DNA from 3 places in the Streptomyces siamensis genome. Region 2 is predicted to be linked to each of the others. Evidence: riboswitches for the same ligand, from Rfam matches in the RefSeq annotation. Region 2 holds a riboswitch; each other region holds the start of a gene.
The links. A riboswitch is a leader RNA that binds a small molecule or an ion and turns the genes downstream of it on or off. The one in region 2 is predicted to bind S-adenosylmethionine.
Positions count from the first base shown of each region.

Region 1: another riboswitch for S-adenosylmethionine. It lies ahead of thrC (threonine synthase); the one in region 2 lies ahead of ABEB03_RS45350 (putative leader peptide).
Region 3: another riboswitch for S-adenosylmethionine. It lies ahead of ABEB03_RS08070 (aminotransferase class V-fold PLP-dependent enzyme); the one in region 2 lies ahead of ABEB03_RS45350 (putative leader peptide).

Region 1 is NZ_BAABKB010000005.1:248,923-259,047, forward strand. It holds gene ABEB03_RS12880 (cold-shock protein) at 291-497, opposite strand; gene ABEB03_RS12885 (MoaD/ThiS family protein) at 992-1,267, opposite strand; gene thrC (threonine synthase) at 1,264-2,550, opposite strand; SAM riboswitch class I at 2,568-2,726, opposite strand; gene ABEB03_RS12895 (glucosyl-3-phosphoglycerate synthase) at 2,931-3,905, shown strand; gene ABEB03_RS12900 (alpha,alpha-trehalose-phosphate synthase (UDP-forming)) at 4,014-5,507, shown strand; gene otsB (trehalose-phosphatase) at 5,495-6,349, opposite strand; gene ABEB03_RS12910 (DUF3263 domain-containing protein) at 6,497-6,724, opposite strand; gene ABEB03_RS12915 (ABC transporter substrate-binding protein) at 6,804-8,081, opposite strand; gene ABEB03_RS12920 (ROK family protein) at 8,227-9,186, shown strand; gene nagA (N-acetylglucosamine-6-phosphate deacetylase) at 9,186-10,125, shown strand, end outside.
Region 2 is NZ_BAABKB010000010.1:33,344-43,468, forward strand. It holds gene ABEB03_RS16735 (NtaA/DmoA family FMN-dependent monooxygenase) at 1-537, opposite strand, end outside; gene ABEB03_RS16740 (LLM class flavin-dependent oxidoreductase) at 558-1,754, opposite strand; gene ABEB03_RS45345 (putative leader peptide) at 1,915-2,082, opposite strand; gene ABEB03_RS16745 (ABC transporter substrate-binding protein) at 2,146-3,165, opposite strand; gene ABEB03_RS16750 (amino acid ABC transporter ATP-binding protein) at 3,287-4,075, opposite strand; gene ABEB03_RS16755 (amino acid ABC transporter permease) at 4,072-5,052, opposite strand; SAM riboswitch class IV at 5,387-5,495, opposite strand; SAM riboswitch class IV at 5,624-5,769, shown strand; gene ABEB03_RS45350 (putative leader peptide) at 5,806-5,871, shown strand; gene ABEB03_RS16760 (glutathione S-transferase family protein) at 6,106-6,858, shown strand; gene ABEB03_RS16765 (ABC transporter ATP-binding protein) at 6,991-8,130, shown strand; gene ABEB03_RS16770 (ABC transporter permease) at 8,127-8,834, shown strand; gene ABEB03_RS16775 (ABC transporter permease) at 8,831-9,505, shown strand; gene ABEB03_RS16780 (GTP-binding protein) at 9,624-10,125, opposite strand, start outside.
Region 3 is NZ_BAABKB010000002.1:1,204,024-1,214,148, reverse strand. It holds gene ABEB03_RS08100 (C40 family peptidase) at 1-988, opposite strand, end outside; gene ABEB03_RS08095 (C40 family peptidase) at 1,227-2,261, opposite strand; gene ABEB03_RS08090 (NYN domain-containing protein) at 2,566-3,915, opposite strand; gene ABEB03_RS08085 (hypothetical protein) at 3,948-4,187, opposite strand; gene ABEB03_RS08080 (rhomboid family intramembrane serine protease) at 4,341-5,117, shown strand; gene ABEB03_RS08075 (Lrp/AsnC family transcriptional regulator) at 5,160-5,441, shown strand; gene ABEB03_RS08070 (aminotransferase class V-fold PLP-dependent enzyme) at 5,504-6,904, opposite strand; SAM riboswitch class IV at 7,076-7,192, opposite strand; gene trpD (anthranilate phosphoribosyltransferase) at 7,287-8,351, opposite strand; gene qcrB (cytochrome bc1 complex cytochrome b subunit) at 8,505-10,125, opposite strand, start outside.

The sequences.
Region 1 (10,125 bases), on a different contig from region 2:
GCTGGCGCCCGCGACGGACGGCCTGCATGCCTCGTGGTTCCTTGCCCCACCCGGCCTGCGGGCCTCACCGACCCGGTCCTTCGTTGTCACTCTCACCTTCAGAGTGCTAACGCCAATGATTAGCACTCGCCCCTGTCGAGTGCAAGCGGCTCCAGCGGATCCCCAGGTGAACACAGGGGCGCACGGGAGCGGACCACGGGACGGCCCCCGCGCCGCGGACAGACCGAAGGGCCCGTACCCCATGGGGATACGAGCCCTTCGTCACGTCGAACAATCAGTCGGCGCGTGCTTCAGCCGGCAGCCAAACGGACCATGTCCGCCTGCGGCCCCTTCTGACCCTGCGAGATCTCGAACTCGACCCGCTGGCCCTCTTCAAGGGTGCGGTAGCCGTCCATCTGAATCGCGCTGTAGTGGACGAATACATCCGCACCACCGTCGACCGCGATGAAGCCGTACCCCTTCTCCGCGTTGAACCACTTGACGGTGCCCTGAGCCATGCCTAACTCCCCTATTACTGGCCCTTGCACAGATCCACACTTCGCGGATCCGGGTCAGACCTCACCCCCCAACGGTTGGGGGTGTGCGCCGGAACGCGTCGACCGCGGCTGAATGTATCTGCCCAACTGCCGTCTGCAACAGGTCAATCGGACGAGAATTCTGGGCACGGCCGATCGGGAATATGCGGAGAATGTGCGAAGATTCAGGGCAAGTCGGGCCCCGTAAATGCCATAAACGGCTCAAAAAGGCGGGGCACTTTGGCTACTTCTTGTCGGGTGCCGCACAGGTACTCATATGCGTCCGGCATGAAATGCCAAGCGGGTTCCCCAACTGTACCGTGCTCAACCATGCAGAATTGCCCCCTCCGTTTCTCTCACGGAGGGGGCAATTCGATGAACTCTCGGTGATGGGCATTACCCTCGGTAACGATCTCACTCTCGGTGACGTCCGTCCGCGGGCCTCGCGCCCAGGCCGGCATGTCACCGCTCGGGGGTCAGCCTCCGGCGACGGCCGGGATGATCGACACGCCCGCACCGTCAGGCGTCGCCGTCTCGAGACCCTGCTCGAACCGCACGTCGTCGTCGTTGACATAGACGTTGACGAAGCGGCGCAGCTTGCCCTGGTCGTCCAGGACGCGCGCGGAGATGCCCGTGTGGTTCTTCTCCAGGTCGGCGATGACCTCGGCGAGGGTCGCGCCCTCGGCGCTCACCTCGGCCAGGCCGCCGGTGTAGGTGCGCAGGATGGTGGGGATGCGGACGTTGACGCTCATGATGCGAGGCCAGCCTCTCGGAAGGAGTCCAGGTTCGGGCGGATGGTCGCGGTCAGGCCGGTGTCCGAGGCCACCGCGTCCAGGGTCTTGAGGCCGTCGCCGGTGTTCAGCACGACCGTGGTCAGGGCCGGGTCGAGCAGACCGTTCTCGATCAGCTTGCGGGTGACGCCGACGGTCACACCACCGGCCGTCTCCGCGAAGATGCCCTCGGTGCGCGCCAGCAGCTTGATCGCGTCGACGATCTGCTCGTCGTTCACGTCCTCCACCGCACCGCCGGTGCGCCGCGCGATGTCGAGCACGTACGGACCGTCGGCCGGGTTGCCGATGGCCAGCGACTTGGCGATGGTGTCCGGCTTCTGCGGGCGGACGACGTCCTGCCCGGCCTTGTAGGCGACGGAGACCGGCGAGCAGCCCTCGGCCTGGGCGCCGAAGATCTTGTACGGCTTGTCCTCGACGAGGCCGAGCTTGATCAGCTCCTGGAGACCCTTGTCGATCTTCGTGAGCTGGGAGCCGGAGGCGATCGGGACGACCAGCTGGTCCGGGAGCTTCCAGCCGAGCTGCTCGCAGATCTCGTAGGCGAGGGTCTTGGAGCCCTCCGCGTAGTACGGGCGCAGGTTGACGTTGACGAAGCCCCAGCCCTCGCCGGCCGGGTCGCCGATCAGCTCGGAGCAGAAGCGGTTCACGTCGTCGTAGTTGCCCTGGATGCCGACGAGTTCGCCGCCGTAGACCGCGGCCATGACGACCTTGCCCTGCTCCAGGTCGTGCGGGATGAACACGCAGGAGCGGAAGCCGGCGCGGGCCGCGGCGGCGCCGACGGCGCCGGCGAGGTTGCCGGTGGAGGAGCAGGACAGGGTGGTGAAGCCGAAGGCGCGGGCGGCCTCCAGGGCCTGCGCGACGACGCGGTCCTTGAAGGAGTGCGTCGGGTTGCCGGAGTCGTCCTTCACGTACAGGCCGCCGGTCACGCCCAGTTCGCGGGCGAGGTTGTCGGCCTTGACGAGCTTGGTCCAGCCGGGGTTGATGTTCGGCTTCTCGGCGACGTCCGCGGGGACGGGCAGCAGGGGCGCGTAGCGCCAGATGTTCGCGGGGCCCGCTTCGATGCGCTTGCGGAGTTCCTCGGTGTCGTAGGCCGAGTAGTCGTACGCGATCTCCAGCGGGCCGAAACACTCCTCGCAGGCGAAGACCGGGCCGAGGGGCACGCGGTGGCCGCACTCCCGGCACGAGAGGGCGGCGGCGGGACCGAGGTCGACGGAGTTCGTGGTGGTTGCAACTGTCTGCGCAGCCATGGAGGCGAGGCCCTTTCTCCTCATCTTCCTCACGACGCATCTCGCCGTGAGACGGATTTGGCACCTTCCCAAGCCGGGAGCCTCGCGGTGCGATCGAGACGTCGATCGGTACGAGACCGGCTGGAGGGTTGCCGGGGCTTCATCGGGCCGTATCCCTCTGCCCCTCTGGATGAGCGGTATTTGATTGTTTGACTATTGAACTGCTTACGCGCCGACGATCCAGGACATGCGATGGTCACCCGCGTTGTTCAAGACTGTAACCGACGGCCAGGACAGTTGAACCTGTCGTCCGAACCGCGAGACGGCCCTAGCCGATCAGCCGCTGCCACGGCGGGCATGCCGATGAGAGCATGTGATCAAACAGTGAGGAGCCGCAGACTGTGCTGGAAGAAGTTGAGCGCTGGCTGGGCACACGCTCCTGGTCCGTGTCCGATCGCCCGCTCCACAAGCTCATGGCCGCGAAACGCGCCACCGGTTCGACGGTCAGCGTGGTCCTGCCCGCCCTCGACGAGGAGGAGACGGTCGGCGACATCGTCGCGATCATCCGCCACGACCTGATGGAACAGGTCCCCCTCGTCGACGAGATCGTCGTCGTCGACTCCGGCTCCACGGACCGCACGTCCGAGGTCGCCGCCGCCGCGGGCGCGCGGGTCGTGCACCGCGACGACATCCTGCCGCGCATCCCGGCCGTGCCCGGCAAGGGCGAGGTGCTGTGGCGGTCGCTGCTCGTGACGAGCGGGGACGTCATCTGCTTCATCGACGCCGATCTGAAGGAGTTCTCCTCGGACTTCGTCACCGGGATCGTCGGCCCGCTGCTCACCGAACCGGGTGTGGACCTCGTCAAGGCCATGTACGACCGGCCGCTGACCGTGTCCGACGGTTCCGCGTCCGGAGCGACGGCGGCGGCCGGCCAGGGCGGCCGTGTCACCGAGCTCATGGCCCGTCCCCTGCTCAACATGCACTGGCCGCAACTCGCGGGCTTCGTCCAGCCGCTGGGCGGCGAGTACGCGGCCCGCCGCTCCCTGCTCGAACAGCTGCCGTTCCCCGTCGGGTACGGCGTCGAACTGGGCATGCTCGTCGACGCGCTGCACCTGGTGGGCCTCGACGCCCTCGCCCAGGTCGACGTCGGCGTCCGCAAGCACCGTCACCAGGACGGCCAGGCGCTCGGCCGGATGGCCGCCGCCATCTACCGCACCGCACAGCTCCGGCTGGCCCGCGGGCACCTCGTCCGCCCGGCCCTCACCCAGTTCGAGCGGGGCGAGGACGGCTTCGAGCCGCGCACCTACTCCGTCGACACGGAGGAGCGGCCACCGATGGCGGACATCGCCGAATACCAGTCACGCAAAGTGGCATAGCCCCGGTCTGCGAAAACACGGAGTGACCGACTCCGCCGGTCGTATACGGCCTGTTCGTACCGTCGTCCGTACGTTTGAGCGTTTCCGGGCCGGGCTAGGTTGAGGCGTATGGCTTCCACGGCTTCTGCGCAGGGCGCTGCCCACCGCATTCTCGTCGCGTCCAACCGCGGCCCGGTCTCGTACGAGGTGCGCGAGGACGGTTCGCTGCACGCCAGGCGGGGAGGCGGCGGGCTGGTCTCCGGCCTCTCCGCGATCGGTCCGGACGCGGGCGCCCTGTGGGTGTGCTCGGCGCTCGGCGACGGCGACCGCGAGGCGGTGCGCCGCGGGGTCGCCGAGGAGGGCGTACGCATGCTCGACATCGACGCCGAGGTGCACGCCGACGCCTACAACGGCATCGCGAACTCGGTCCTCTGGTTCGTGCACCACATGCTCTACCAGACGCCCCTGGAGCCGGTCTTCGACGCGGAGTTCCGGCGCCGGTGGGCCGCCTACGAGACGTACAACCGCGCGTTCGCCGAGGCGCTGGCCGACACCGCGGCCGAGGGTGCCGTGGTGATCGTGCAGGACTACCACCTGTGTCTGGTGCCCGGCATGCTGCGCGAGCTGCGCCCGGACCTCAGGATCGGCCACTTCTCGCACACGCCCTGGGCCCCGCCCGAGTACTTCCGGATGCTGCCGGACGACATCCGCGCCCAGCTGGTGTGGGGCATGCTCGGCGCCGACCGGCTCGGCTTCCTCACCTGGCGCTGGGCACACGCCTTCATGATCTGCGCCGGACAGACCGACGGTGAGCGGATCTTCCCCAGCTGGCCGAGCGGCGACCCGCGCAGGGCCGTCGATCACACCCCGACCGGCGGCCCCCCGCTGAGGTCCACCGAGATCGGTGTGCACGGCCTCGGCGCGGACGCGGACTTCCTGCGCCGGCGCGCGCACGAGCCCGACGTCGACGAGCGGATGGCCGCGCTGCGCGAGCAGATCGGTGAGGGCCGCAGGACCATCGTGCGGGTCGACCGGACCGAACTGTCGAAGAACATCGTGCGCGGACTGCTGGCGTACCGGCAGCTGCTCGACGACCACCCCGAATGGCACGAGCGCGTCGTGCACGTCGCCTTCGCGTACCCCTCGCGCCAGGACCTGGCCGTCTACCGCGACTACACCGCGGAGGTGCAGCGGCTCGCCGAGGAGATCAACTCCCGGTACGGGACGCCCGGATGGACCCCGGTCGTGCTGCACGTCAAGGACGACTTCGCCCGGTCGCTGGCCGCCTACCGGCTCGCCGACGTGGCCCTCGTCAACCCGATCCGCGACGGCATGAACCTCGTCGCCAAGGAGGTCCCCGTCGTCTCCGACGAGGGCTGCGCGCTGGTGTTGTCCCGGGAGGCCGGCGCCTTCGAGGAGCTGCACGAGGACGCGATCGAGATCAATCCGTTCGACGTGACCGGCACCGCGCGGGCGCTGCACGAGGCACTGACCATGCCGGCCCACGAGCGGGCGGAGCGCACCAAGCGGCTGGCCGCCGCGGCGACCGCGCTGCCGCCCTCCCGGTGGTTCCTGGAGCAGCTGCACGCGCTGGAGGCACTCGACGGCACTCAGCCGAGCTGAGCCGCCAGCGCCGCGAGCAGACGTACGACGCCGCCCGGGCCGTCCACCACCGTGTCGGACCGGTCGGCCAGTTCGGCGACCTCGGAACTGCCGCTGCACACGAGAAGGCCGGGGACGCCGTCGGAGCGGAGCTTGTCGACCGCGGCGAACGCCGGCAGGTCGCCCAGGTCGTCGCCCGCGTACAGCACGGACTCGGCGCCGATCTCCCGGGCGTACTCCAGGAGCGCGACGCCCTTGTCCATGCCCGGCGGGCGCAACTCCAGGACCATGCGGCCCGGTTCGACGATCAGGCCGTGCCGGGTCGCCAGGTCGGTCAGCGGCTCGCGCAGGGCCTCGAAGGCGGCCTGCGGATCGCTCGCGCGGCGGGTGTGCACGGCGACGGCGCGGCCCTTCTCCTCGATCCAGGTGCCCTGCCAGGCGCCGACGCGGTCGAGCACCCCGGGCAGCTCGGCCCGGACGGCGGCGACGCCGGGGTGCGGTGCGGGGGCGGTGACCGTGCCGCTCACCGCGTCCCAGCGCTCCGCGCCGTAGTGGCCGAGGACCACCAGGTGCTCCAGTCCCGGCACGTCCGCGAAGCCGCCCTTGCGGACCGCGACCCCGGCCGGGCGGCCCGTGATCACGGCGACGGAGGCGACCTTGGGGGCGAGCGCCGCGAGCGCGGGAACCGCGTCCGGGTGGGCGCGGGCCTGGTCCGGGTCGGGGACGATCGGGGCGAGCGTCCCGTCGAAGTCGAGGGCGATCACGGCCCGGCCGGGCCGGGCGAGGATGGCGTCGAGGCCGTCGCGTCCCGCGGGGGTCGCGGGCGTCGGCAAGGAGTCCGGGGATTCCGTAGGGCTGCCCATGGGACGACCCTATCCACGGACGGGCGGGCTCACCCATGGCTGATCGCGACACGTCCGTCCCGGGCCCGGCCGACGCGCCCCGGCCCACGACCGCCCGCGGACCAGGAGCCCCACCCTCGGGGTCCCGTCCGGGCAGCGCCCGCGGGGTCAGCGCTCCGAGCGACGGGAATCGCGCACCCGGCGGAGCCGGTTCACCGTGACCGGGTCGTGGGCCAGGGCGCGGGGGTCGTCCAGGAGGGCGTTGAGCAGCTGGTAGTAGCGGACCGGGGCCAGGCCCAGCTGCTCCCGCACCGCCCGCTCCTTGGCGCCGGGACCGGAGAAACCGCGCCGTTCCATGGCGAGAATTCCCCGCTCGCGGGCGCTGAGCTCGTCCATGCCGTCCATGCACAGCACCGTAGCCCCCGACACCGACACCGACGCCGAGACCGAGGCCGAGGCCGACAGGGGATCTCCCTCAGCCCTGGCTCTGCGCCGCGCTGTCGGCCGTGGTCGCGGCGATCTGGAGCGAGCCGAGGATTCCGGCCGGGCTGCCCCCGGGGCTCACGGCCTTGGCGATCTGCTTCTTCACATCGGCGCTGACACCGGCCCAGGAGGTCTTGCCGACCGGGTAGAGCACGGCGGTGGGAAGCTCCTCCAGGAAGGGGGCGAGATCCGCGTCGTCCTTGTCGGCGGCCATGGCGTCGGACGCGGACGAGGTCACCGGCAGCAGGTCGTACTCGTGGGAGAAGGCCAGCACGTTCTTGTCGTCGTAGACGTAGTCGAGGAAGTCGCCGACCTGCTCGCCGTGGCCGTTCTTCTTGAAGGCCATCATCCAGTCGGCGACGCCCATGGTGGCCTTGGCCCTGCCGTCGACGCCGGGCATCGGCACCATGCCGAACTTCACGCCCTTCGCGGCGGCCGTCTTCATCAGCGTGGGGTGCCCGCTGAGCATGCCGACCTCACCGCGGGTGAAGGCCGCGAACGCGTCCGCGCGGTTCAACTTGGCAGGTGCGACGGGTCCGGTCAGGCCCTTGCCGACCAGTTCGTCCTTGAGCCAGTCGAACGTGTCGACGTTCTGCTGGGAGTCGATGGAGTACGTGCCGACGTCGTCGGTGTAGCCGTCGCCGCCGCTCAGCAGCCACTGCATCGTCTCGGCCTGCGCCTCCTCGGGGCCGAGGGGCAGCGCGTACGGGAACTTCACGCCCTTGGCCTTGAGCGCCCTCGCGTCGGCCGCGAGCTCGTCCCAGGTCTCCGGGGGCGTGAGGCCGGCCTGCGAGAACAGCGTCTTGTTGAAGAAGAGCAGGCGTGTGGAGGCCGCGAAGGGCATGCCGTACTGGGTCCGGTCCATCTCGCCCGCGTCGGTGAGCTGCGACTCGAAGTTGGCCTGGACGGGTATGGAGAGCACGTCGTCGACCTTGTACAGCTGGCCCTTGGCGGCGTAGTCGGCGTACGCGCCGATCTGTGCCATGTCGGGTGCGTGGCCCGCCGCGACCATCTCCTTGACCTTGCGGTCCACGTCGGTCCAGGGGTAGACGCTCACCTCCACGTCGACCCCAGGGTGGTCCGCCTCGTACGCGTCGACCAGCTTGTCCCAGTACTTCTGGGAACTGTTGGCCTTGGAGTCGCCGTAGTCGGCGGCCACCAGTCTGAGCGTGACGTCCGAGGAGTCACCCGGGCCGCCGCAGCCCGCGAGGGTCGCCGTCATGCCCAGGGCGGACGCCACCGCGATCAGTCCTGTCCTACGCCGCTGCACTGCGTTGCTCTCCCCAACCCCGGGACCGTCTCCGGCCCTCGCTTTGCTTCTGCGTCCGTTGCATCCGTCTCGGAATGCGGATACAAGGTCTACACCACGTGAGTGGACTAGACCTCTCCTGGGGTAAGGGGCGACACTGTCCCCCGTGAGACACGTCATCGCCCTCGATGTGGGCGGCACCGGGATGAAGGCCGCCCTCGTCGGCGCGGACGGCGAGCTGCTCCACCAGGCCCGCCGCGCGACCGGCCGGGAACGCGGTCCGGAGGCGGTCGTCGAGTCGATCCTCGGCTTCGCCGCCGAACTGCGCGCCCACGGCGAGGAGCAGTTCGGCGAACCCGCGGTGGCCGCCGGAGTCGCCGTCCCCGGCATCGTCGACGCCGACAACGGCATCGCCGCCTACTCCGCGAACCTCGGCTGGCGCGACGTGCCGCTGCGCCGTCTGCTCGGCGACCGCCTCGGCGGCGTGCCCGTCGCCCTCGGACACGACGTACGCACCGGCGGACTCGCGGAGGGACGCATCGGCGCGGGCCAGGGCGCCGACCGTTTCTTCTTCGTCCCGCTGGGCACCGGCATCGCCGGGGCCATCGGCATCGACGGCGGCGTCGAGGAGGGAGCGCACGGCTTCGCGGGCGAGATCGGCCACATCGTCGTACGCCCCGGAGGGACCCCGTGTCCGTGCGGGCAGCGCGGCTGCCTGGAACGGTTCGCCTCCGCGGCGGCCGTCAGCCAGGCCTGGGCCGAGGCGTCGGACGACCCGTCGGCGGACGCCGCCGGCTGCGCGAAGGCCGTGGAGGCGGGCGACGCCAGGGCGGTCGCCGTGTGGCAGGAGGCGGTCGACGCACTCGCCGACGGCCTCGTCACCGCGCTCACCCTCCTGGACCCGCGCACACTGATCATCGGTGGCGGGCTCGCGGAGGCGGGGGAAACCTTGTTCACACCGCTGCGTGCCGCCGTCGAACAGCGCGTCACCTTCCAGAAACTGCCGTCCATCGTCCCGGCGGCCCTCGGCGACACCGCAGGCTGCCTGGGCGCGGGCCTGCTGGCCTGGGATCTCCTCGCCACCGGCACGACCGACACCATCGACCGCTCGGAGGTAACCACCTGATGGCCCCTAGCAAGGTTCTCGTCGGCGCCCGGGTGGTACTGCCCACCGGGATCGTGGACGGCGGCCGCGTGATCGTGGACGGCGCGCGGATCGCCGGGAGCGCTCCCCCGCAGCACGAGCACCTGGACCTGTCCGGTCACTGGCTGGTCCCCGGCTTCGTCGACATCCACAACCACGGCGGCGGCGGCGCGTCCTTCACCTCGGGGACGGTCGAGGAGGTCCTCCGGGGCGTGCACACGCACCGCCTGCACGGCACCACGACGGTCGTCGCCTCGACCGTCACCGGTGACATGCACGGCCTCGCCCAGCGCGCCGGGATGCTGTCCGAACTGGCGGAGCAGGGCGACATCGCCGGCATCCACTTCGAGGGCCCGTTCATCTCCCCGTGCCGCAAGGGCGCGCACTCCGAGGAACTGCTGCGCGACCCGGACCCCGCGGAGGTCCGCAAGCTGATCGACGCGGCGCGCGGCCGGGCGAAGATGGTCACCCTCGCCACCGAGCTCCCGGGCGGCATCGACTCCGTACGCCTGCTGGCCGAGCACGGGGTGATCGCGGCGATCGGGCACACGGACGCGACGTACGAGCAGACGCGGGACGCCATCGACGCGGGCGCGACCGTGGCGACGCACCTGTTCAACGCGATGCCCGCACTCGGCCACCGGTCGCCGGGCCCGATCGCGGCGCTCCTGGAGGACGAGCGGATCACGGTCGAGCTCATCAACGACGGCGTGCACCTGCACCCCGCCTCGCTGGAGCTGGCGTTCCATCACGCGGGCGCCGACCGGGTCGCGTTCATCACCGACGCGATGGACGCGGCGGGCTTCGGCGACGGCCGCTACATGCTCGGCCCGCTGGAGGTCGAGGTCGCCGACGGCGTCGCCCGTCTCGTGGAGGGCGGCTCGATCGCGGGCTCGACCCTCACCCTCGACCGCGCCTTCC
Region 2 (10,125 bases):
GCTCGCCCGGTCGGCGACGATCTCGTCGCCACGCCAGGAGTCGAAGAGCTCGTGCGCGGTGCTCAGGAACTCCCTCGCCCTGGAGTACCGCTCCTCCTGCGGCAGGAAGCCGCCGCGGCGGAAGTTCTCGCCGGTGAACGCGTCCCAAGAGGTGACGACGTTCCAGGCGGCCCGCCCCTCGGAGAGGTGGTCGAGGCTGGCGAACTGGCGGGCCACCTCGTAGGGCTCGTTGAACGTCGAGTTGATGGTGCCGGTGAGGCCGAGGCGTTCGGTGACGGCGGCGAGCGCGCTGAGCACGGTGAAGGTGTCGGGCCGGCCCACGACGTCCAGGTCGTAGATCTCGCCGCCCTGTTCACGCAGCCGCAGTCCTTCGGCCAGGAACAGGAAGTCGAACTTGGCGCGTTCGGCGGTGCGCGCGAAGTGGGCGAAGGAGCTGAACTCGATGTGGCTTCCGGCGTCCGGGTCGCTCCATACGGTGGTGTTGTTGACGCCGGGGAAGTGGGCGGCCAGGTGGATCTGCTTCAGGGGCTTGCTCATGGTCGTACGGTCCCTCCGGCTCAGACGGTGACGGCGTAGCGGTTGGCGGGGCGGGCGAGGCCCAGCAGTCCGCGCAGGGTGGCGGCCTCGTACTCCTTCCGGAATGCGCCGCGGCGCTGGAGTTCGGGGACCAGGCCCCGGGTGATCGCCGGGAGGTCGTGCCCCGCGACGGCGGGCCGCAGCCGGAACCCGGACAGGCCCGCCTCCCCCAGCTCCTGGAGAAGATCCGCCAGTTGAGCGGGAGTGCCTGTGAAGATGCGGGCGTCGCTCGTGTACGGCTGTCCCGCGAGCGAGTCGAGGCGCTCACGGCGGGCCACCGCGGTGGACTCGTCGTCGTCCAGGAACACCACCAGGTCGCCGAAGAGATGCAGGGGCTGCGCGGCGCGTCCGGCCGCGTCCTGTTCCGCGCGGACCGCGGCGACGACGGCGCGCGCCTGTCCGGCGTCGTGCGGGGTGACGTAGCCGAGATCGGTGGAGCGGCCCAGCAGCCGGAACGGCGCGCCCGTCCCGGTCTCGTGGGCCAGCGCGCTGACCAGAGGCTGGCCCTGCGGCGGACGGGGCGTGATGGACGGGCCCTTGACGCTGAAGTGCCTGCCCTCGAAGTCGATGTAGTGGAGCCGGGCGCGGTCGATGAAGCGGCCGGTCACGGCGTCGCGGATCTCCGCGTCGTCCTCCCAGCTGTCCCACAACCGGCGCACCACCTCGACGTGATCGGCGGCCTCGTCGAAGAGCTCGGTGCTCAGTTCTCTGACGGCCGGGCTCTCCAGGTCTTCGAAGCGGAACGCGGGGAAGGCACGGCGACCGAAGTGTGCGGCCTCGTTCCTGCGCGCGGACACCTGCACCCGCAGGCCGGCGCGGCCGGTGCTCACATAGTCGAGGGTCGCGATCGCCTTGGAGATGTGGAACGGCTCCGTGTGTGTGGCCACCACGGTCGGCACCAGTCCTATGTGGCTGGTCAGGGGTGCGACGCGCGCCGCGGTGAGCACGGCGTCGAGACGGCCGCGGACCTGGTCCGTGCGCGCGTCGGGTTCGGTGAAGCGCGAGGACTGAAGCCCGAGGGCGTCCTCGATGGTCACGAAGTCGAGCAGGCCGCGCTCGGCCTCGGTGACCAGGTCGGCCCAGTACGAGGCGGTGAGCAGGTCGCGCGGGCGGGCCACCGGTTCGCGCCAGGCGGCGGGGTGCCAGCCCGCGCCGTCGAGCGCGACGGCGAGGTGCAGCACCCCGGTGCCTTCGGAGGAGTCGGCGACGGGTGCGGAGAGGGCAGAGGAAGAGGAAGCGGGCAACGAAGACGCTGAGGACACGGAGGGGTGCCTTCCTGATCGACCGTACGAGATCACCGGGCCCGCGGCGGCGCGGGCCCGGCGGCTGGGTGACAGGTCAGGGACGACAGAGCGCGGCGGCCACGCGCTGGAGGTCGATGTGCGGCCGCGAGTGGAGGCGCACGCGGCGGCGCGGGGCGATCACCGGCGTACGGAGACGGGACGTCCCTGGCATCTCCGTCGCCTCCGTCCTGCCGGTCCGGCGGGCCCGGGGCCGCGCCGGCATCGTGTCGTCGCGGTGTTCAACACCGGGATCGCGCCGTCTGTTCCGGAACACGTGAGCCCCTGCTCAGGAGTTGTCGAGGGGCAGTCCGGGCGGGTTGACCTCGGAGGTGGTGACGGCTTCGTTCGAGAGGTTCCAGGCGGACAGCCACTTCGCGTACTGACCGTTCTCGATCAGGTGGTTGACGGCGTCGGCGATCGGCTCGGCCAGGCCGCTGTCCTTCTTCGTCGTCGCGGCGATCAGGCCCTGGAGCGAGGCCCCGGCGCCGGAGAAGGTGCCTGCGCTGCGCGTCGGCGTGGGCGACTTGGCGGTCTGGGTCACGTGGTAGGCGACTCCGGGGTTGGCCGCGAAGTAGGCGTCGATCTTCCCGCCGTTGAGCGCCAGATAGGTGCTGTTCTTGCTCGCGAAGTGCTTGACGGTGAGCTGCTTGCCCTCCTGCTTGAGCTTGGTCTGCCACTCCAGGAGGATCTTCTCCTGGTTGGTGCCGTTGTCGACGGCCACGGTCCTGCCGGCCAGGTTGCGGTAGTCGCCGCCGAAGTTCCACTTGCTCGACTTGAGCACCTCGAAGCCGACGTCGTCCTTGCGGTAGGACGCGAAGTCGTACTTCTTCTTGCGCTCCTCGGTGTCGGTGATGTTGGCGAACGCGACGTCGACCTTGCCGCTGTCGATGCCGACGAACATGTTCTCCCAGGTGGAGTTCTTCAGTTCCGGCTCCAGCCCGAGCACCGCGGCGACCAGACGGCCGAAGTCGGGTTCCGCGCCGGTGAGGGTCTTCTGGTCCGAGCCGACGTAGGCGAGCGGCGGGAAGCCGTCGGGCAGGGCTCCGACGCCGATCGTCAGCCTGCCGCTGCGGCGGACCGACGCGGGCAGCTCCTTGCTGATCGACTTCACCTCGGTGACCTTCAACTCTGCTGTCTTCGCGGCGCCGTTGGACAGCCGGCCCACGGTCACCGTGCCCGCGGCGTCGGTCGTGGTCGCGGCGTCGCTGTCGCCTCCGCAGGCGCTCATGGAGGCGGCCAGGGAGACGACCGCGGTGGCCGCGGTGAGCCCGCGTATCAGGCTGCGTCGGGAGAAGTGCGTAGGCATGGCTGTCCTTGTCGCTGAGTGAGGGTGGGCGTGACGTGACGGTGGGGGGCCTGACGCCGGGTGGTGCGTGGGAGCGGTGGGGCACGCCGGGAGGTGTCAGGGAGTGGTGCGGGGGTGCGGGTCAGAGCACCTTGCTGAGGAAGTCCCGGGTCCGCTCGTGGCGCGGCGCGTCCAGCACCTGGCCGGGCGGCCCCTGTTCGACGATGCGGCCGCCGTCGACGAAGACGACCCGGTCGGCGACCTCGCGGGCGAAGCCGATCTCGTGGGTGACGATCACGAGGGTGGTGCCGCTGGTCGCCAGGTCCTTGATGACGGCCAGGACCTCGCCGACGAGTTCGGGGTCGAGTGCCGAGGTCGGTTCGTCGAACAGGATGATCCCCGGGCGCAGCGCGAGGGCGCGGGCGATCGCCACGCGCTGCTGCTGGCCGCCGGACAGCTGGCGCGGGTAGGCGCCCGCCTTGTCGCCGAGGCCCACCCGGCCGAGGAGTTCGCGTGCGAGTTCCTGGGCCGCGGGCCGGCTCAGCTTCCCGGTGGCGACGGGCGCGGCGGCCACGTTGTCGAGGACGGTCAGATGGGGGAACAGGTTGAAGTTCTGGAAGACGAAGCCGATCCGGCTGCGCTGGGCCAGGATCGCCCGCTCGCCGAGCTCCTTCAGCCGTCGGCCGTGCCGGCGTACGCCGATGAGCTCGCCGTTCACGCTGACGTGTCCGACCTCGGGCTTCTCCAGGTGGTTGATCACCCGCAGCAGCGTCGACTTGCCGGAGCCGGACGGGCCGAGGATCACCGTGACCTCGCCCGGACGGACCGTCAGGTCGATGCCGTCGAGGACCCGTTGGGTGCCGTACCACTTGTGCACGTCGTGCACCTCCAGGGCGGCGGGGCTCGCTTCGAGGGTCGATGCGGTGGTCATACGGCGGCCTCCTTGCGCAGCCGGGCCCGCAGGTCCCCGAGGCCGGCGCGCGCCTTCTGCAGGGGGGTCGGCGGCAGGGTGCGCGTCGCGCCCCGGGCGAAGTACCGCTCGACGTAGAACTGGACGACGGACACGGCGCTCGTCAGGATCAGGTACCAGACCGTGGCGACCAGCAGCAGCGGCACGATGTCGCCGGGGTAGGTGCTGCCCATCGTCTGCACGGAGCCGAACAGGTCGAGCAGCGAGACGTAGAAGACCAGGGACGTGCCCTTGATCAGGCCGATCAGCTGGTTGACGTAGTTCGGGGTGATGGACCGCAGGGCCTGCGGGAACACGATGCGGGTGAACTGGTAGCCCTTCGGCAGGCCGAGCGCGGCGGACGCCTCGTGCTGGCCCTGGTCGACGGAGAGGATGCCGCCGCGGACGACCTCGGAGGCGTACGCGGCCTCGTTGAGGCTGAGTCCGATGACGGCGACCGCCATGTCGGTGGCGAGCCGCGACTCGTCGAAGCTGACGAAGGCAGGGCCGAACGGGACGCCGAGGCTCAACGTCTTGTACAAGGCACTGAAGTTGTAGAGGAAGATCAGCACGACGATCAGCGGCACGGAGCGGAACAGCCACGTGTACAGCCAGCTCACCGCGCGCAGCACCGGGCTGCCGGAGAGCCTGGCCAGGGCGAGCAGGACCCCGCCGAGCAGTCCCAGCACGGCGCTGAGCGCGGCCACTTCGAGGGTGATGACGAGGCCGTCGAGGATCGTGGGGCGCAGGAACCAGTAGCGGAAGCGGTCCCACTGGTAGAAGGGGTTGGTGGCCAGGCCGTGGACGATCTGGGCGAGCAGGACCAGGACGACGGCCGTGCCGATCCAGCGGCCCGGCCTGCGCAGCGGCAGGACCCGCTGGGCCGTGAGCGGTTTCGCCGGGGGGTGGGCGGGCGGTGCCTCGGCGAGAGACACGGCGGCGCCGGGGGGTTCACTCATGGGTGCTCCAGCAAAGAGGGACACCCCGGGGCGGGCGTGCGGGCGCGACGTCGGCGCGGCGCCGTGGGACGGCCGCGGACGACGGACTGCGGGAGGACGCCGGTACCGGGGGCTGGGCGGACAGAGGGCACACCGCTCAGCGGTGCGCGTCAGGGATTCAGAACGCCGTCAGCCTTGACAGCGGGCACAGCCCGGGGCGCTACACAGTGCGCTGTTGACACGGAGCAGGTCGACGCAGCGGTCGGCGCACAGCAGGACGCAGCCGCGGGGCCGCCGTGCGGCCTTCCTCGAAGCTGTGTGCATCGCCGTCTCCATCGCTGTTCCCGCCCGTGGGCGCTCGCGCTTACCGAAGGTCTTCCGGTCCGGTCCTCACCTGGGGCACCCCACCGCGACAGGAGGGTTGCCGGACAGCGAGCCAGGGCTTGTCGCTGACACTCATGACCGATCTGCGGCGTAAGTTAGGCACTTCCGGAAACCGATGTCAACGCCGGGCGGCCAGGATGACCACCTGGTGAGACCCGGTCCACGCCTTCTTGACGGCTCCGGGGAGCCCGCCGAGACTGACGGGGACGGTCACGATTGTCAGCGCCTCGTCACTCGGTTCTTCCGTGCGACGCGGTGATCGGCCCCGGCCCGCTGACAGGCAACCCTTCCACCGCGACGGGGTGCCCCGGGTGACGACCGGGTCCCGCCGGCGTGGTGGGGCAAGCGTGGTCGCGCAGGAGCGCGGACCCTGGAGCGGGACCGGTGGGAATGCCCAGGAACGATCTGACGAGACGTCTGCACATCGATCTGCAGCGGGTCTCCAGCGCCTACTAGACCGGCCGCGTCGAGCCGGTACGCAAGCGCAGTCACTCCGTTCCTCCACGGCCGCCGCCCACGGGCGGGGCCGGGACCTCGTCGTTCCCAGGGAGAGTCATGCCCAAGACATCGTCGCGCGCTTCGGATTCAGGGATCTCCAGTACATGCGGCGGCGCCGCGGCCGACGCGAGCACCTCCAACCCCGGTGCCCCGGCGCCCTGTTGCCCGCTCCCCGGGGACCCGGGCCCGGCCGTGTCCCTGCCCGGCCTCCGTCCCCGGGGCGGGGCGCCGTCGGGGCCGGCCCGCGCACCGCGCATCCGCAGCCGCATCGGAGAGGGAGTCGCCGGAGGTTTCTACCCGGCGCCCCACCGCTACGAGTTGTACCTGTCGCAGGACTGTCCGCGCTCGCTGCGGCTGTCCGTGACCCTGCGCCTGCTGGGCCTGCAGGACTCGGTGGCGACCACGGTCCTGGCGGATCCCGCCGCGACACCCGAGGCGTTCGCCGGGCTGCGCCGCGCCTACGAGGCCACCTGGCACCACTACGAGGGCCCGCTGACCGCCCCTACGCTGTGCGACCGCTGGAGCGGACGCGTCGTCAGCAATCACACCCCCGACATCCTGCGTGATCTCGCGGGCCTCGCGGGCGGGGGCGACGCCGCCTACGTCACCACGCTGCGCCCGGCAGCACTCGCCGCGGACATCGACGCGCTGTCCCGGCTCCTGGACCGTGACGTCACGCCGGCCGCGTCGGCGGACGTCCTGTCCACGGCGCTGGCGCCGCTGGACCGCCGACTGGCCGTGTATCCATATGTTCTGGGCCGTCGGCTGACCGCCGCGGACGTGGATCTGTGGGCGGCGCTCACCCAGACCGGCGCGGCCGGCGTCCCGGCCGACACCCTCGCCCGGCATCCCCGACTCGACGCCTACGCGCGCCGTCTCGGCGAGCACCCCGCCTTCCGGGGTGCCCGGTGTCAGCTCACCCCGCGAACCCGCCGCGACGGGTGACGAAACCCGTCCCGCCCAGCGAATCCTTCACCTGCGGCAATCGCGATCGAACATCAACTGACTAGACTACGCACCCTCGTACACACGATCGCGCCACGTACGAGCGAAGCCGTTCCCGAAGGGTTCCGACTCTTGATAGCCATCGAAGATGTCAGCAAGCGGTACGCCGACGGCACGGTGGCCGTCGACCGCCTCTCCCTCCAGATACCGGACCACTCCATCACCGTTCTCGTCGGACCCTCGGGCTGCGGCAAGACCACCACGTTGCGCATGATCAACCGCATGGTCGAACCCAGCAGCGGAACGATCCGGGTCAACGGCGAGGACATCCGCAGCCGGCCCGTCAACGCGCTGCGGCGGTCCATGGGTTACGTCATCCAGAACGCCGGGCTCTTCCAGCACCGCACGATCCTGGACAACATCGCCACGGTCCCGCGGCTCCTCGGCTGGTCCAAGGAGCGCGCCCGAGCCCGCGCGGCCGAACTCATGGAGCGGGTCGGCCTCGACCCGGGCATGGCCCGCCGTTACCCCTATCAGCTCTCCGGCGGTCAGCAGCAGCGCGTCGGCGTCGCCCGCGCGCTGGCCTCCGACCCGCCGGTCCTGCTCATGGACGAGCCGTTCTCCGCGGTCGACCCGGTCGTCCGGCGCGGCCTTCAGGAGGAGTTGCTCCGCATCCAGGAGGAACTCGGCAAGGCCATCGTGTTCGTCACGCACGACATGGACGAGGCGATCACCGTCGGGGACCGCGTCGCCGTGATGCGCACCGGGGGCAGGCTCGCCCAGTTCGCCTCGCCCGACGAGTTGCTCTCGTCGCCCGCCGACGCGTTCGTGGAGGAGTTCCTCGGCGCCGACCGGGGCATCCGCGGGCTGTCCTTCCTGTCCACCCGTGAGCTCACGCTCGACCGCACGGCGGTCTTCCCGGTGGGTTCCGACTGGCAGGAGATCGCGGGGCGCGCGGACACGCCCGCGCAGGTGCTGGTGACCGACGCCGGCGGCAGGCCGCTGGGCTGGGCCGACCCCACGGCGTGGGGCGGTGAGGTCGAGGCGCTGGAGCCGCACGGGCAGACCTTCGAGGTGGGCCGCGACTCGCTGCGGGTCGCACTGGACCGGGCGGTGCTGTCGCCCACCGGTCAGGCGGTCGCGGTGGACGGCGCGGGACAGGTGCTCGGGGTCGTCGGACAGGAGACCATCGCCGCCGCGATCCGTGCGGCGCGCCGGCGGCGGGCCGCGGACCCCGAGCCGGGCCCGTCCCAGGTCGAGGCCGCGCGATGAACGGCTTCTTCGACATACCGAGCGACCTCCAGCACAGCTATCTCGGCCTGATCTCCTGGCACATGCAGGAGGCCCTGATCCCGGTACTGGTCGGCCTGCTGCTGGCACTGCCGATCGGCCTGCTGTGCGTCCGCTTCAACTGGGTCTACGCGCCGGTGCTGTGGGTCACCACCGTGCTCTACGCGATCCCGTCGCTGGCCTTCTTCGTGGTGCTCATCGACTACACCGGGCTGAGCCGGCTCACGGTGATGATCCCGCTGTCCCTGTACAGCCTGGTGATCCTGGTCCCGTCGGTCGTCGACGGCGTCCGGTCGGTCCCCGAGGAGACGAACGCGGCCGCGGCGGCGATGGGCATCGGCCTCGTACGCCGGTACTTCCAGGTCCAACTGCCCATCGCCGTACCGGCGATCACGGCGGGGCTGCGCGTGGCGACCGCCTCCAGCATCAGCCTGGTCAGCGTCGGCGCGCTGATCGGCAACCAGGGGGCGCTCGGCAATCTGCTCACCACCGCGATGTTCTACCACCGGCCGGTCCTGGCGGTGAACTCGGTGGTCACCACCGCGGTCCTCGCCGTCGTGGCCGATTCCCTGCTGGTACTGCTGCGACGGGTGCTGACGCCCTGGCAGCCGCCGTCCGCGCGCAGGGCGGGCCGCGGCAGGGCCACGACCGCGGGCGCCGCCCGCACCCCGGAGAGCGTCTCGTGAACGTACTCGAATTCATCCGGTCGTTCTTCACCGACGGCTCCCACTGGCACGGCTACGACGGCATCCCGCAGCGCGTCTGGGAGCACGTCCAGTACTCGGCCTCGGCCCTCGCCATCGCCACGGCCATCGGCCTGCCGGTCGGCCTGGTCACCGGGCACACCGGCCGCGGCGGCAACGCGCTGGCCTTCGTGTCCTCCGCGGCCCGCGCGCTGCCGACCTTCGGCCTGCTGGTGCTGATGTTCGTCTGGCTCGGCATCGGCGTCACGCCGGTGATGATCCCGCTCGTGGTGCTGGCGATCCCGCCGGTGCTCATCACCACCTACGAGGCGGTCCGCAACGTGGATCCCTCCCCCGTCGACGCCGCTCGCGGCATGGGTATGCCGGAGGGGAAGATCCTGCTCCAGGTGGAGGTCCCGGCGGCGCTGCCGCTGATCCTCAGCGGTCTGCGCTCGGCGGCGATCCAGATCGTGTCGACGGCGACGATCGCGGCCTATGTGAGCCTCGGCGGGGTGGGCCGCTACATCGTGGACGGCCTGTACCAGCGCAACTACGAGAAGGTGGTCGGCGGCGCCACCCTCACGGCCGTCCTCGCCCTGCTCGTGCTGGTGCTGTTCTGGGCGGTGGCCCGGGTGGCGGTCTCCCCCGGCGTGCGCAGGCGCCGTACGGCCTGAGGCCGCACCGGGCCGCGCCGCACGCGTCAGCGGGGGCGGCCGGAGAGCGCACCTGTGGGGCGGGCCGCGGCCTCGCCCCCCGGGTGTCGGAGGGGACGGGCCTCGGCCCGTCCCCTCGTCACTGTTCCGCGGTGGCCAGCGCGTGTTCGAGGACGACGAGCAGCGCGTCGCGCACCGACCCGCGTTCCCGCGCGTCGAACACGGTGAGCGGCACGTGGTCGGCGACGTCGAGGGCCCACCGCACGTCGTCGAGATCGTGCTCGACCTTGCCGTCGAAGGCGTTGACGGCCACCGCGAAGGGGATCTCGCGGTGCTCGAAGTAGTCGACGGCCGCGTAGCAGTCGTCGAGCCGGCGGGTGTCCACGATGACGAGCCCGCCGAGCGCGCCCTCCACGAGGTCGTCCCACATGAACCCGAACCGCTCCTGGCCGGGCGTCCCGAAGAGGTAGAGCTTCAGGGTGGGGTCCAGCGTGACGCAGCCGAAGTCCATGGCGACGGTCGTCGTCATCTTCTCCGGGGTGTGGGTGAGGTCGTCGACCCCCGCGGCGACCGAGGTGATGGACGCCTCGGTGGTCAGCGGCTCGATCTCGGATATGGCACCGACCGTGGTGGTCTTGCCG
Region 3 (10,125 bases), on a different contig from region 2:
CCACCGGGTCGTACCGCACCGGGGCACCGGGGTACGGGGCGTGGATCACCTGGCCGTTGCCCATGTACATCGCGATGTGGCTGGCGTCGGAGCGGTAGGCGATGAGGTCGCCGGGCTGCGCCTGGGAGAGCGGCACCTGCCGGCCCGCGTATCGCTGGGCCTGCGAGGTGCGCGGCAGCCCGACCCCGGCCTGCGCGTACGACCACTGCATGAGGCCCGAACAGTCGAAGCCGCCCGGCCCGTTGGCGCCCCAGACGTAGGGGCGGCCGAGCACGGAGCGGGCCGCGGCGACCGCGGCGGCCGCGCGGGCCGAGGACGGGACGGCGTCTCCGAGGTCGGGCAGGTCCGAGCGGCCGGAGCGGGACGCCCGGTCGTAGGCGGCGCGTTCGGCGTAGGGCAGCGAGTTGAGCAGCTGTCGCGCCTCGGCGAGCTTTCGCTCCACGGTCCGTTTGTGCCGCGCGACGGCCTTGCGGCTCTTCTCCAGTTCGGCGAGCTTGCCGGTGGCCTCCTCGCGCTTCTGCGCGAGTTCCCGCATGGCGAACTGGAGATCCCTGAGCTCGCCGGCCTGGTGGGAGCTGATCCGGTCGAGCGCGGCGGCCTTGTCGATGTACTCGGCCGGGTCGTCGGAGAACAGCAGCGCCAGGGAGGGGTCGAGGCCGCCGGAGCGGTACTGGGCGCCCGCGAGCGAACCGAGCGCGTCCCGCATGGTGTTGATGCGCTCCTGCTGCCGGGCGATCTCGTCCTGTGCCGTGCCGACCTGCTCGCGCAGGGAGTCGGCCCGCTCGTCGGCCTTGTTGTACGCCTCGGTGGCCTTCTCCGCCTGCGTGTACAGGCGGTCCACCTCGGCCCGGGTGTCGTCCTGCGGTGCCGCGGAGGCGGGCAGGGCGCCGAGTGCGGCGGCCGCCGCGGACATCACGCAGGCGGCGAGACCGAAGGCGCCGACGCCCCGGTCGAAGCCGGACGGTGCAAGGCGGCGATGGAACCCCACGGGTGGCCGCTCTCCCTTCCGCTGACGGTCCCCCGGATTGGGGGAAACGCGCCAGACAGTAGCCGTGCGACTACGCGACGGCCAAAGGTCTCTGCGGGCACACAAAGTGACGCCCCGCCTCAGACGCAGGTCACGGACGGGTCGCGGGGTCAGCGGGCGGTACCGTAATTCGCCCGTTTGGGCGGAGTGAGAAGAGCCCCCGCCGATGCTTCGGCGAGGGCTCGTCAGGAGGCGTGCGTCAGATGCGGACGCCGAACTGGAAGGGCATGTTGCCGATCGACTCGTAGCGCACGACCGTGCCGGTGCGCGGGGCGTGCAGCACCTGGCCGTTGCCCGCGTACAGGCCGACGTGGTGCATGTCGCCGTAGAAGATGACCAGGTCACCGACCTGGAGGTCGCTCTGCGAGTAGATGCGCGTGCCCGCGTTGGCCTGCGCCTGGGAGGTGCGCGGGATGGAGACACCGGCCTGGGCGTAGGCCCAGGAGGTGAGGCCGGAGCAGTCGAAGGAGCTGGGGCCGGAGGCGCCGTAGACGTACGGCGAGCCGATCTTGCTCTGGGCCGCGCTGAACGCGGCACCGGCACGGCCGGAGGCGGGGGTGCTGGAGCCGCCCAGGGCGCTGCGCTCGCTGGCGCGGCTGGCGCGGGCCTGCTCGGCGTCGAGAGCCGCCTTCTCCTTGGCCGTCAGGGTGTTGAGGAGCTTCTGCGCCTCACCGAGCTTGCCCTGGACTTCCTTCTTCTTCTTGGCCAGCTCCGTCCGGGTGTCGGCGAGGTCCTTGAGCTTCTCGGAGGCCTCGGAACGCTGCTGGGCGAGCGAACGCTGCTTCTCCTGGACCTTCTTGAGCGCCTCGACCTGCTGAGCGCTCAGCTGGTCCATCGCGGACGCCTTGTCGAGGTAGTCGTCCGGGTCGGAGGAGAGGAAGAGCGCCACGGAGGGGTCGATGCCGCCGGTCCGGTACTGGGCGCTGGCCATCGAGCCGAGGCCGTCGCGCAGCTCGTTGAGCTCCTCCTGGCCGCGGGCGACGTTGTCCTGCAGGGAGCTGATCTGCTTCTGCAGCTTCTCCTGCTTCTCCTTCGCGCCGTTCAGCTTCTCGGTGGCCTTCTCGGCCTCCTCGTAGAGCTTGTCGACCTTCGACTTGACCTCGTCCTTGCTCGGCTTCTCGCTCGGCGCGGCGTTGGCGGCGTTGGCGCTGAGGGCCACGGCAGCGGCGGCGGCGGTGGTGAGCACGGTCACACGGGTGCGGCTCGGCTGCTTGGGTCGACGGTGGGACGCCACGAAGGCGAGCTCCTTCTTCCTCCAGCCGCCTGCCGAATGCGCGACGGGCGGTGCCCCTCCACCGTCACTCCCGATGAGTGATCACCCGAGCGGAGGTTCGAGGCCTGACCCTAGTGACCTCCCCGTGATCAGTTCAAATCCTCATAGGAAAAATCTCGGTCACCGAGCGCATTCTTTGCCGACAACTCACATGCAGTGATGCGGCTCTGACACTACGTTGCGTGAAGGTCACGCCAATTCGGGCATCATGCCCGGACGTTACACATGGGGCGTACGTGGCCTATGAGTCTTAGGCCGCAGATGGTCAGCCGCGCGAAAGACGCTTGAGGAGCACCGCGGAGGCCACCGGCCGGGCACCCGCCTTCGCGATGCCGTCGGCCACCTCGCGGTCGGTCGAGACCACGATGACCGGCCGCCCCGGAGGCTCCGCACGGACCAGCTGACGGATCAACTCGTCGGCGGTGACACCGGGCTTGGAGAACAGCACCCGTACCCCGCGCGGCGGCGCGAGCAGCACCGGCGCGGCCAGTTCGGCCCCGTCGAAGACACAGGTCACCTCGGAGCCGGTCTGCGCGGCGAGCTGCGAGAGCTGCCCGAGGAGCCGCAGCCGCTGCTTCTCCAGCGGCATCTGCGGATAGCCCGTCTTGGTGACGTTGTAGCCGTCGACGACCAAATGCGCCTGCGGCAGCGCGAGCAGCTGGTCGAGGATCGCGGGGTCGTTCTCGGACAGCGCGCGAGCGGCGATGTCCTTTGGTGTCATTCGTCCCGGTTCGACCGCGTCGACGGTCTCCGCCGGCCGCACCGACACGGGCGGCAGGGCGAGTTCGCGCCGCAGCCCCTGGGCGGCGTCCAGCACCGTGTCGAGGAGCAGGCGCACCCGCATGTCCTCGACGCTGCGGCCCTCACGCGCCGCCCGCCGTGTCGCCTCCAGATTGGCCTCGACCTCGCCGAGGCGCGCCTTGAGTCGCCGGGCCTCGCTGTCGGAGGCGGACACCTGGGCCTGCGCCTCCGCCCGTACGCCGTCCATCTCGCCCTGGAGCTTGCGCAGGGCCGCCTCGCCGCGCTTGACGTCACTGAGGGCCCCGCGCAGCTTGCGATGAAGCGATTCCGCTTCCTTCTTCGCCGACTCCACCTCCGCGCGCAGCCGTTCCGTCTCGGCCCTGGTCTGACCGCGGGCCTCGGCGAGCTCCGCCCGCAGCCGCTCCAGCTCGGCCCGGGTCTCCTCGTCGGCGCGCTCGGCGTCCGCCCGCAGGGCCTCCTCGCCGGCGGCGGTCACCAGCTTCACCCAGCCCGTGGGGCGCAGCACATAGGCCGCGGCCGCCACGTCCAGCGGATCCGCGGCCGGGGGCGGCGCGCCCGAGTCGAGGGCACCGGCGATCTCCGGCTGCGCCTCTCTCAGCTTCTCGGCGATGCGCTGTCTGAACAGCGTGTCCGTCTCCAGGGCCGCCGCCATGGCGTTCCCGGCGAACTTGGCCCGCCGATTGGGGGCGAACCGCGCATACTGCCGCAACTGGGCGGGCAGTTCACCGACGGTCAGCCCGCCGAAGCCGTCGGAGACGATCTGCACGACGCGGCGGCGCACGCCGTCGGGCAGCGGGCGGTCGAGCACCTCAGCGGCGCCGTCGTCCGGCTCCCCGCCTGTGGTCTCCACCATCCGTCACCCCAATGTCTGTGGGGCCCGCTCCCTCAGGAGCCGGCGCCCGGCCTGTCCACCAGTTCCACCTGGTCCACCGCGTTGCACCAGCGGCACCGGACCGACTCGATGGTCTCACTGACCACCTCGCGCTCCTCGACCTTCGGCTCACCGGCCAGGTCGAGGTGCACATACTCGACGACCTTCGACGAGCGGGTCACGTCGAAACGCGTGAGGTTGCCGCAGAGAGTGCAGCGCCAGCGCGTCTTGGCGTCCGGCAGGGGAACCGTCATGAGGCAGTCCGCTTCCTTCTAGTGTCCGTCCAGCGCCAGTCTCCCGGTGCATGTGGCTCGTAACCCTACGGCCTGGCGGCTCCCCGACGCTCCGCCGTCCACCGCGGCGAGGCGGTCTGTGTTCATCCGTCCCGTTACGCCATGCTCTGCACCATGATCAGCAAATGGAGTACGACGGTCGGCAGAGCAGTTCGGGGTCAGTCGGCGCCGGTGACGTACGGGCTGATCGCCCTGTGCTGTCTGATCTTCGTGATCGGCCCGGCGTCGGGCCTCAACCCGGTCTACGGCACCGGGGACGCGCTGGCCGCCGCGCAGCGGGCCTACTTCCGGCGTTGGGGCGTGGTCCCCGGCGATCTGTTCGACGGTGCCGCGCGCGAGGCGTTGACCCCCGCCACGGCCCTTTTCATCCACGGCAGTTGGCTCCATCTCCTGGGCAACATGCTCTTCTTCTTCGTCTTCGGGCTGATGGCCGAGGAACGCATGGGGCATGTGCAGTTCGCCCTCTTCTACGTGGGCTGCGGCTATCTCGCGCTCCTCGGCTACGCCGCGGCCAACGCGGAGTCGCAGCAGTCCCTGGTCGGCGCCTCCGGGGCGATCTCCGCGGTGCTCGGCGCGTTCCTGTACCTGTTCCCCACGGCCCGGGTGACCAGTCTCCTGCCGTTCCTCTTCTTCCTGCCGCTGCGTTTCCCGGCCTGGGTGGTACTGCCCTTCTGGGTGATCCTCCAGTGGCTGGCGGCGAGCCAGGACGACGGCGGCCCCGGGGTCGCCTATCTGGCCCATCTGGTGGGCTTCACACTGGGCTTCGGCTACGTGTGGCTGCGGTTCGGCCGGACGGCCGCCGGGCCCGCCGAGGGGACCCCGCCCCCGGCGGCGGCCCGGCCGCACGGCGGACCCCCGGCGCGGCGACCGGGCAGGTTGGACCGCGAGTAGGGTGAGAGCCTCAGCAGCGGCCCCCGAGGGAGAGAACCAGCCGTGATCACCGCGATCGTCCTCATCAAGACCAGCGTGGACCGGATCCCCGAGATCGCCGAGTCGATCGCCGCGCTGGATTCCGTCAGCGAGGTCTTCTCCGTCACGGGTACGTACGACCTGATCGCGATGGTCCGGGTGCAGGCCCACGACGACCTGGCGGACGTCATCCCCGGCAAGATCAGCAAGATCCCGGGCGTCGAGGCCACGGACACGCACGTCGCGTTCCGCACCTACTCGCAGCACGACCTGGAGGCGGCGTTCGCGATCGGGCTCGACTCCTGATCGTGTGACCTCGGTGCGAAGGGCCGCCCGGTCGCCGGGCGGCCTTTTGACGAGAACCCCGCTCAGACCGCGGGCACGCAGCGGCCGTCCTCCGTGCGGTACCGCCACTTCGCGCCGTCCCGCACGAGCTCCTTCACCGCGGTGACGAAGCGCTCGACGTGCTCGTCGGGGGTACCCGCGCCGAAGCTGACGCGGATCGCGTTGAGGGACTTCTCGCCGGGCGCGGCCTCCGGGGCCCCGCACTCCCCCTGGGTCTGCGGGTCGCTGCCGAGCAGGGTCCTGACCAGCGGGTGGGCGCAGAAGAGGCCGTCACGGACACCGATGCCGTACTCGGCGGAGAGCGCCGCGGCGAAGTGCGAGCTGTTCCAGCCCTCGACGACGAAGGAGATCACACCGACGCGCGCGGCGTCGTCGCCGAAGAGCGAGAGCACCCGTACCTCGGGTACGCCGGCGAGACCGGCGCGGACCGTGTCGATCAGGTGCCGCTCGCGGGCGACCAGCGTGTCGAAGCCGGCCTCGGTGAGTGCCTTGCAGGCGGACGCGATCGCGTAGGCGCCGATGACGTTCGGCGAACCGGCCTCGTGCCGCGCGGCGGTGTCGTGCCACTCCACGTCCACACCGCCGTCCTCGCGCCGCGACACCTTGCGGCTCGCGCCGCCGCCCGCCAGGTACGGGTCGGCCTCCCGAAGCCAGTCGGCGCGGCCCGCGAGGACGCCGGCGCCGAAGGGCGCGTACAGCTTGTGCCCGGAGAAGACGACCCAGTCGACATCGAGGTCCCGCACCGACACCGGGTGGTGCGGGGCCAGCTGCGCGGCGTCCAGCACGATGCGCGCGCCGTGGGCGTGCGCGGCGGCGGCCAGTTCGCGCACCGGCCAGAGCTCGCCGGTGACGTTCGAGGCGCCGGTGACGCAGACCAGGGCCGGGCCATAGGGGCCTCCCCTGCTCGAGCGCAGCCGAGAGCTTGGGGAAGGGTCGCGGTCGGCGAGCGCCCGCTCCAGCGTCGCGACCGCCTGCTCGGGGGTGCGCGGGGCGTTCAGGTACGTGACGCGCGCGTCCCGCCAGGGCAGCAGCGAGGCGTGGTGCTCGGTCTCGAAGACGAAGACCTGGCAGTCGGCCGGAAGGGTGGCGGCGAGCAGGTTGAGCGAGTCGGTGGTGGAGCGGGTGAAGACGAGCTGGTCGTCGGAGCGGCAGTCGAGGAATTCGGCGACCGTCCGGCGGGCGTTCTCGAACAGGTCGGTGGACAGCTGCGAGAGGTAGCCGGCCCCGCGGTGCACGCTGCCGTAGTACGGGGCGTACGCGGCGACGTCGTCCCACACCCGCTGGAGGGCGGGGGCGCTGGCGGCGTAGTCGAGCGCGGCGTAGGTGACCTCGCCGCCCGTCACGAGGGGGACGGTGACATCTCGCCCGAGAACGGCCAGAGGGGCACAAACGGACTGGTCGGCGGCAACGGTGGTGACAGACATGGCGAGCTCCTGTGAGAGGCAGGCGGAATCACCGCGCGGCCGGTACACGGAGGTACGGCTCGACGCGGGAAAAGGTGAAAGGGGTACGCGGAGGCGGGGCTCGACGCCCTATCGCATTCGCTTGCTCACAGAAGGCTCCCTCGAACGACCAGGACCCCTGGTGACACGAGGGGTCCGCGCTTGCCGTAGACCTCGCTGCCTACGGCCTGGTCTTCACCCGGGGCACCCCGCCACGGACGGAGGGTTGCCGGACAGCCGGCCGGGGCCTGATGGCTGTCGCTCATGACCTGGTACAGCATCTTGCCAGAAGATCTTCGACGTGCAAGGCGCAGTCCAGGATCCGGACTGCGCCCTGTGTCACATCGGGTACGGACGGCGGCGGTCAGGCGTTGCTGACCCGCACCCACCGGTCGAGGGCCCGCTTCGCGGCCCCCGAGTCGATCGACTCGGCCGCCTGCGCCATGGCGGCACGGATCTGCTCCGTCAGCGGCGCGTCGCCCGGCGAGAGCGCCACCAGCGCCGCCGCCGAGTTCAGCAGGACCGCGTCCCGCACGGGACCGCGCTCGCCGTTCAGCAGCCGTCGCGCGACGTCCGCGTTGTACGAGGCGTCGGCGCCGCGCAGGGCCTCCACCGGGACGAGCTCGATCCCGACGTCGCGCGGGTCGAAGCGCTCCTCGGTCACCTTGCCGTCGCGCACGACCCAGACGCGCGACGTCGACGTCGTGGTCAGCTCGTCGAGTCCGTCGTCGCCGCGGAAGACCAGTGAGGAGTTGCCCCGCTCGGCGAAGACACCGGCCACGATGGGCGCCATGCGCGGGTCCGCCACACCGACGGCCTGGGCCTTCACCCGTGCCGGGTTGGTCAGCGGGCCGAGGATGTTGAACGTCGTCCGGATCCCCAGCTGGCCGCGCGCGGCGGCCACGTGACGCAGCGCCGGATGGAACTTCACGGCGAAGCAGAGGGTGATCCCGGCCTCCTCGGCCACCTCGGCGACCCGCTTCGGCGTCAGTTCCAGATTGACGCCGAGCTTCTCCAGGACGTCCGAGGCGCCCGAGGCCGACGACGCGGCCCGGTTGCCGTGCTTGACGACCTTGGCCCCGGTCCCGGCGACCACGATCGCGGACATCGTGGAGATGTTCACCGTCTTCGCGCCGTCGCCGCCCGTCCCGACGATGTCCACCGCCGGGCCCGGCACCTCGATCACGTTGGCGTGCTCGTACATCGTCCGGACGAGTCCGGAGATCTCCTCGACCGTCTCGCCCTTGGCACGCAGCGCCACCGCGAAGCCCGCGATCTGCGCGTCCGTCGCCTCGCCGCGCATGATGCGGTCCATCGCCCACGCCGTGTCGTCGGCGCTCTGGTCGCGGCCGTCGAGCAGGCCGTTCAGTACCTCGGGCCAGGAACGGCCCGCCGCGATGTCGCCTCCAGCGGGGGTCACAGCACTCATATGCCGCTCCTGGGTTCGTAGACACGTACAAAAGGCGGGTACGCACGCACGTACCGGCAGGCTCCACCCTATCCAGCCCGGAGGACGGCAAAGAGCCCCGTCCATGCAATGGACGGGGCTCCAGCCGTGGCGATCAGCAGGGTCGGTAGGTGATCAGTGGTGGCCGTGGCCGCTCGTGATCTCCTTGTACTCCTCGACCGTGGGCTTGGGGATCTGGTTGTCCTCCCCGTAGTAGCCCTTGCTCAGCTTGGCGCGCAGCCGTTCCGGGCCGCTGACCTTGCGCTCGACACCGTTCTCGTCGACCGTCGGGCCGATCTCGGCCGGCTTGTACTGCTCGTGCGCGGTGAGCGTGTGCAGCGCGTCCTGGCTGAGCGGCTCGTGGACCTCGATGAACTCACCGTGCGGCAGGCGCTTGATGATGCCCGACTCGCGGCCGTGCAGCACCTTGTCCCGGTCGCGGCGCTGGAGGCCGAGGCAGATCCGCTTGGTGGCGAGGAAGACCAGCACCGGCACGACGAAGAACGCGATCCGGACGAACCAGGTGATCGAGTTGATCGACAGGTGGAAGTGCGTGGCCCAGAGGTCGTTGCCACCACCGACGAGCAGGACGAAGTACCAGCTGATCCAGGCGGCACCGAACGCGGTCCGGGTCGGGACGTTGCGCGGGCGGTCCAGGATGTGGTGCTCGCGCTTGTCGCCGGTGACCCAGGACTCGATGAACGGGTAGACCGCGATCGCGACCAGGACCAGCGGGAAGATGATCAGCGGGATGAACACGCCCAGGACGAGCGTGTGACCCCAGAAGTTGATCTCCCAGCCGGGCATGACACGGATCAGACCCTCGGAGAAGCCCATGTACCAGTCGGGCTGGGCGCCCGTGGACACCTGGTCCGGACGGTACGGGCCCAGGGACCAGATCGGGTTGATCGAGGCGATCGCCGCGATGGCCGCGATGACACCGAAGACCAGGAAGAAGAAGCCTCCGGCCTTGGCCATGTAGACCGGCAGCAGCGGCATGCCGACGACGTTGTTGTTCGTCTTGCCGGGGCCCGCGAACTGCGTGTGCTTGTGGTAGAAGACCAGGATCAGGTGGCCGACGACCAGGCCGAGCATGATGCCCGGCAGCAGCAGCACGTGCACCGAGTAGAAGCGGGCCACGAAGTCGCCGCCCGGGAACTCGCCGCCGAAGAGGAAGAACGACAGGTACGTGCCGACGATCGGCACGGACAGGATCGCGCCCTCCATGAAGCGGACACCGGTGCCGGAGAGCAGGTCGTCCGGGAGCGAGTAGCCGGTGAAGCCGGTGAACATGCCCAGGACGAACAGCAGGAATCCGAAGACCCAGTTGACCTCACGGGGCTTGCGGAACGCACCCGTGAAGAACACGCGCATCATGTGCACGAACATGCCGGCGAGGAAGATCAGCGCCGCCCAGTGGTGGATCTGCCGGATCAGCAGACCACCGCGCACATCGAAGGAGATGTGCATGGTCGAGTTGAACGCCTCGGACATCAGCTGGCCCTGCAGCGGGACGTAGCTGCCGTGGTACTCCACCTCGTTCATCGACGGGTGGAAAAACAGCGTCAGGTACACACCCGTGAGGATGATGATGATGAAGCTGTAGAGGCAGACCTCACCCAACATGAACGACCAGTGGTCGGGGAAGATCTTGCGCATGTTGGCCTTGGCCAGGGAGTAGATCCCCAGGCGGCCGTCGGCCCAGTCGGCTACCCGCTCACCCGCGGGCGCCTTCTCGCGCGAGCGCGAGTCGGAG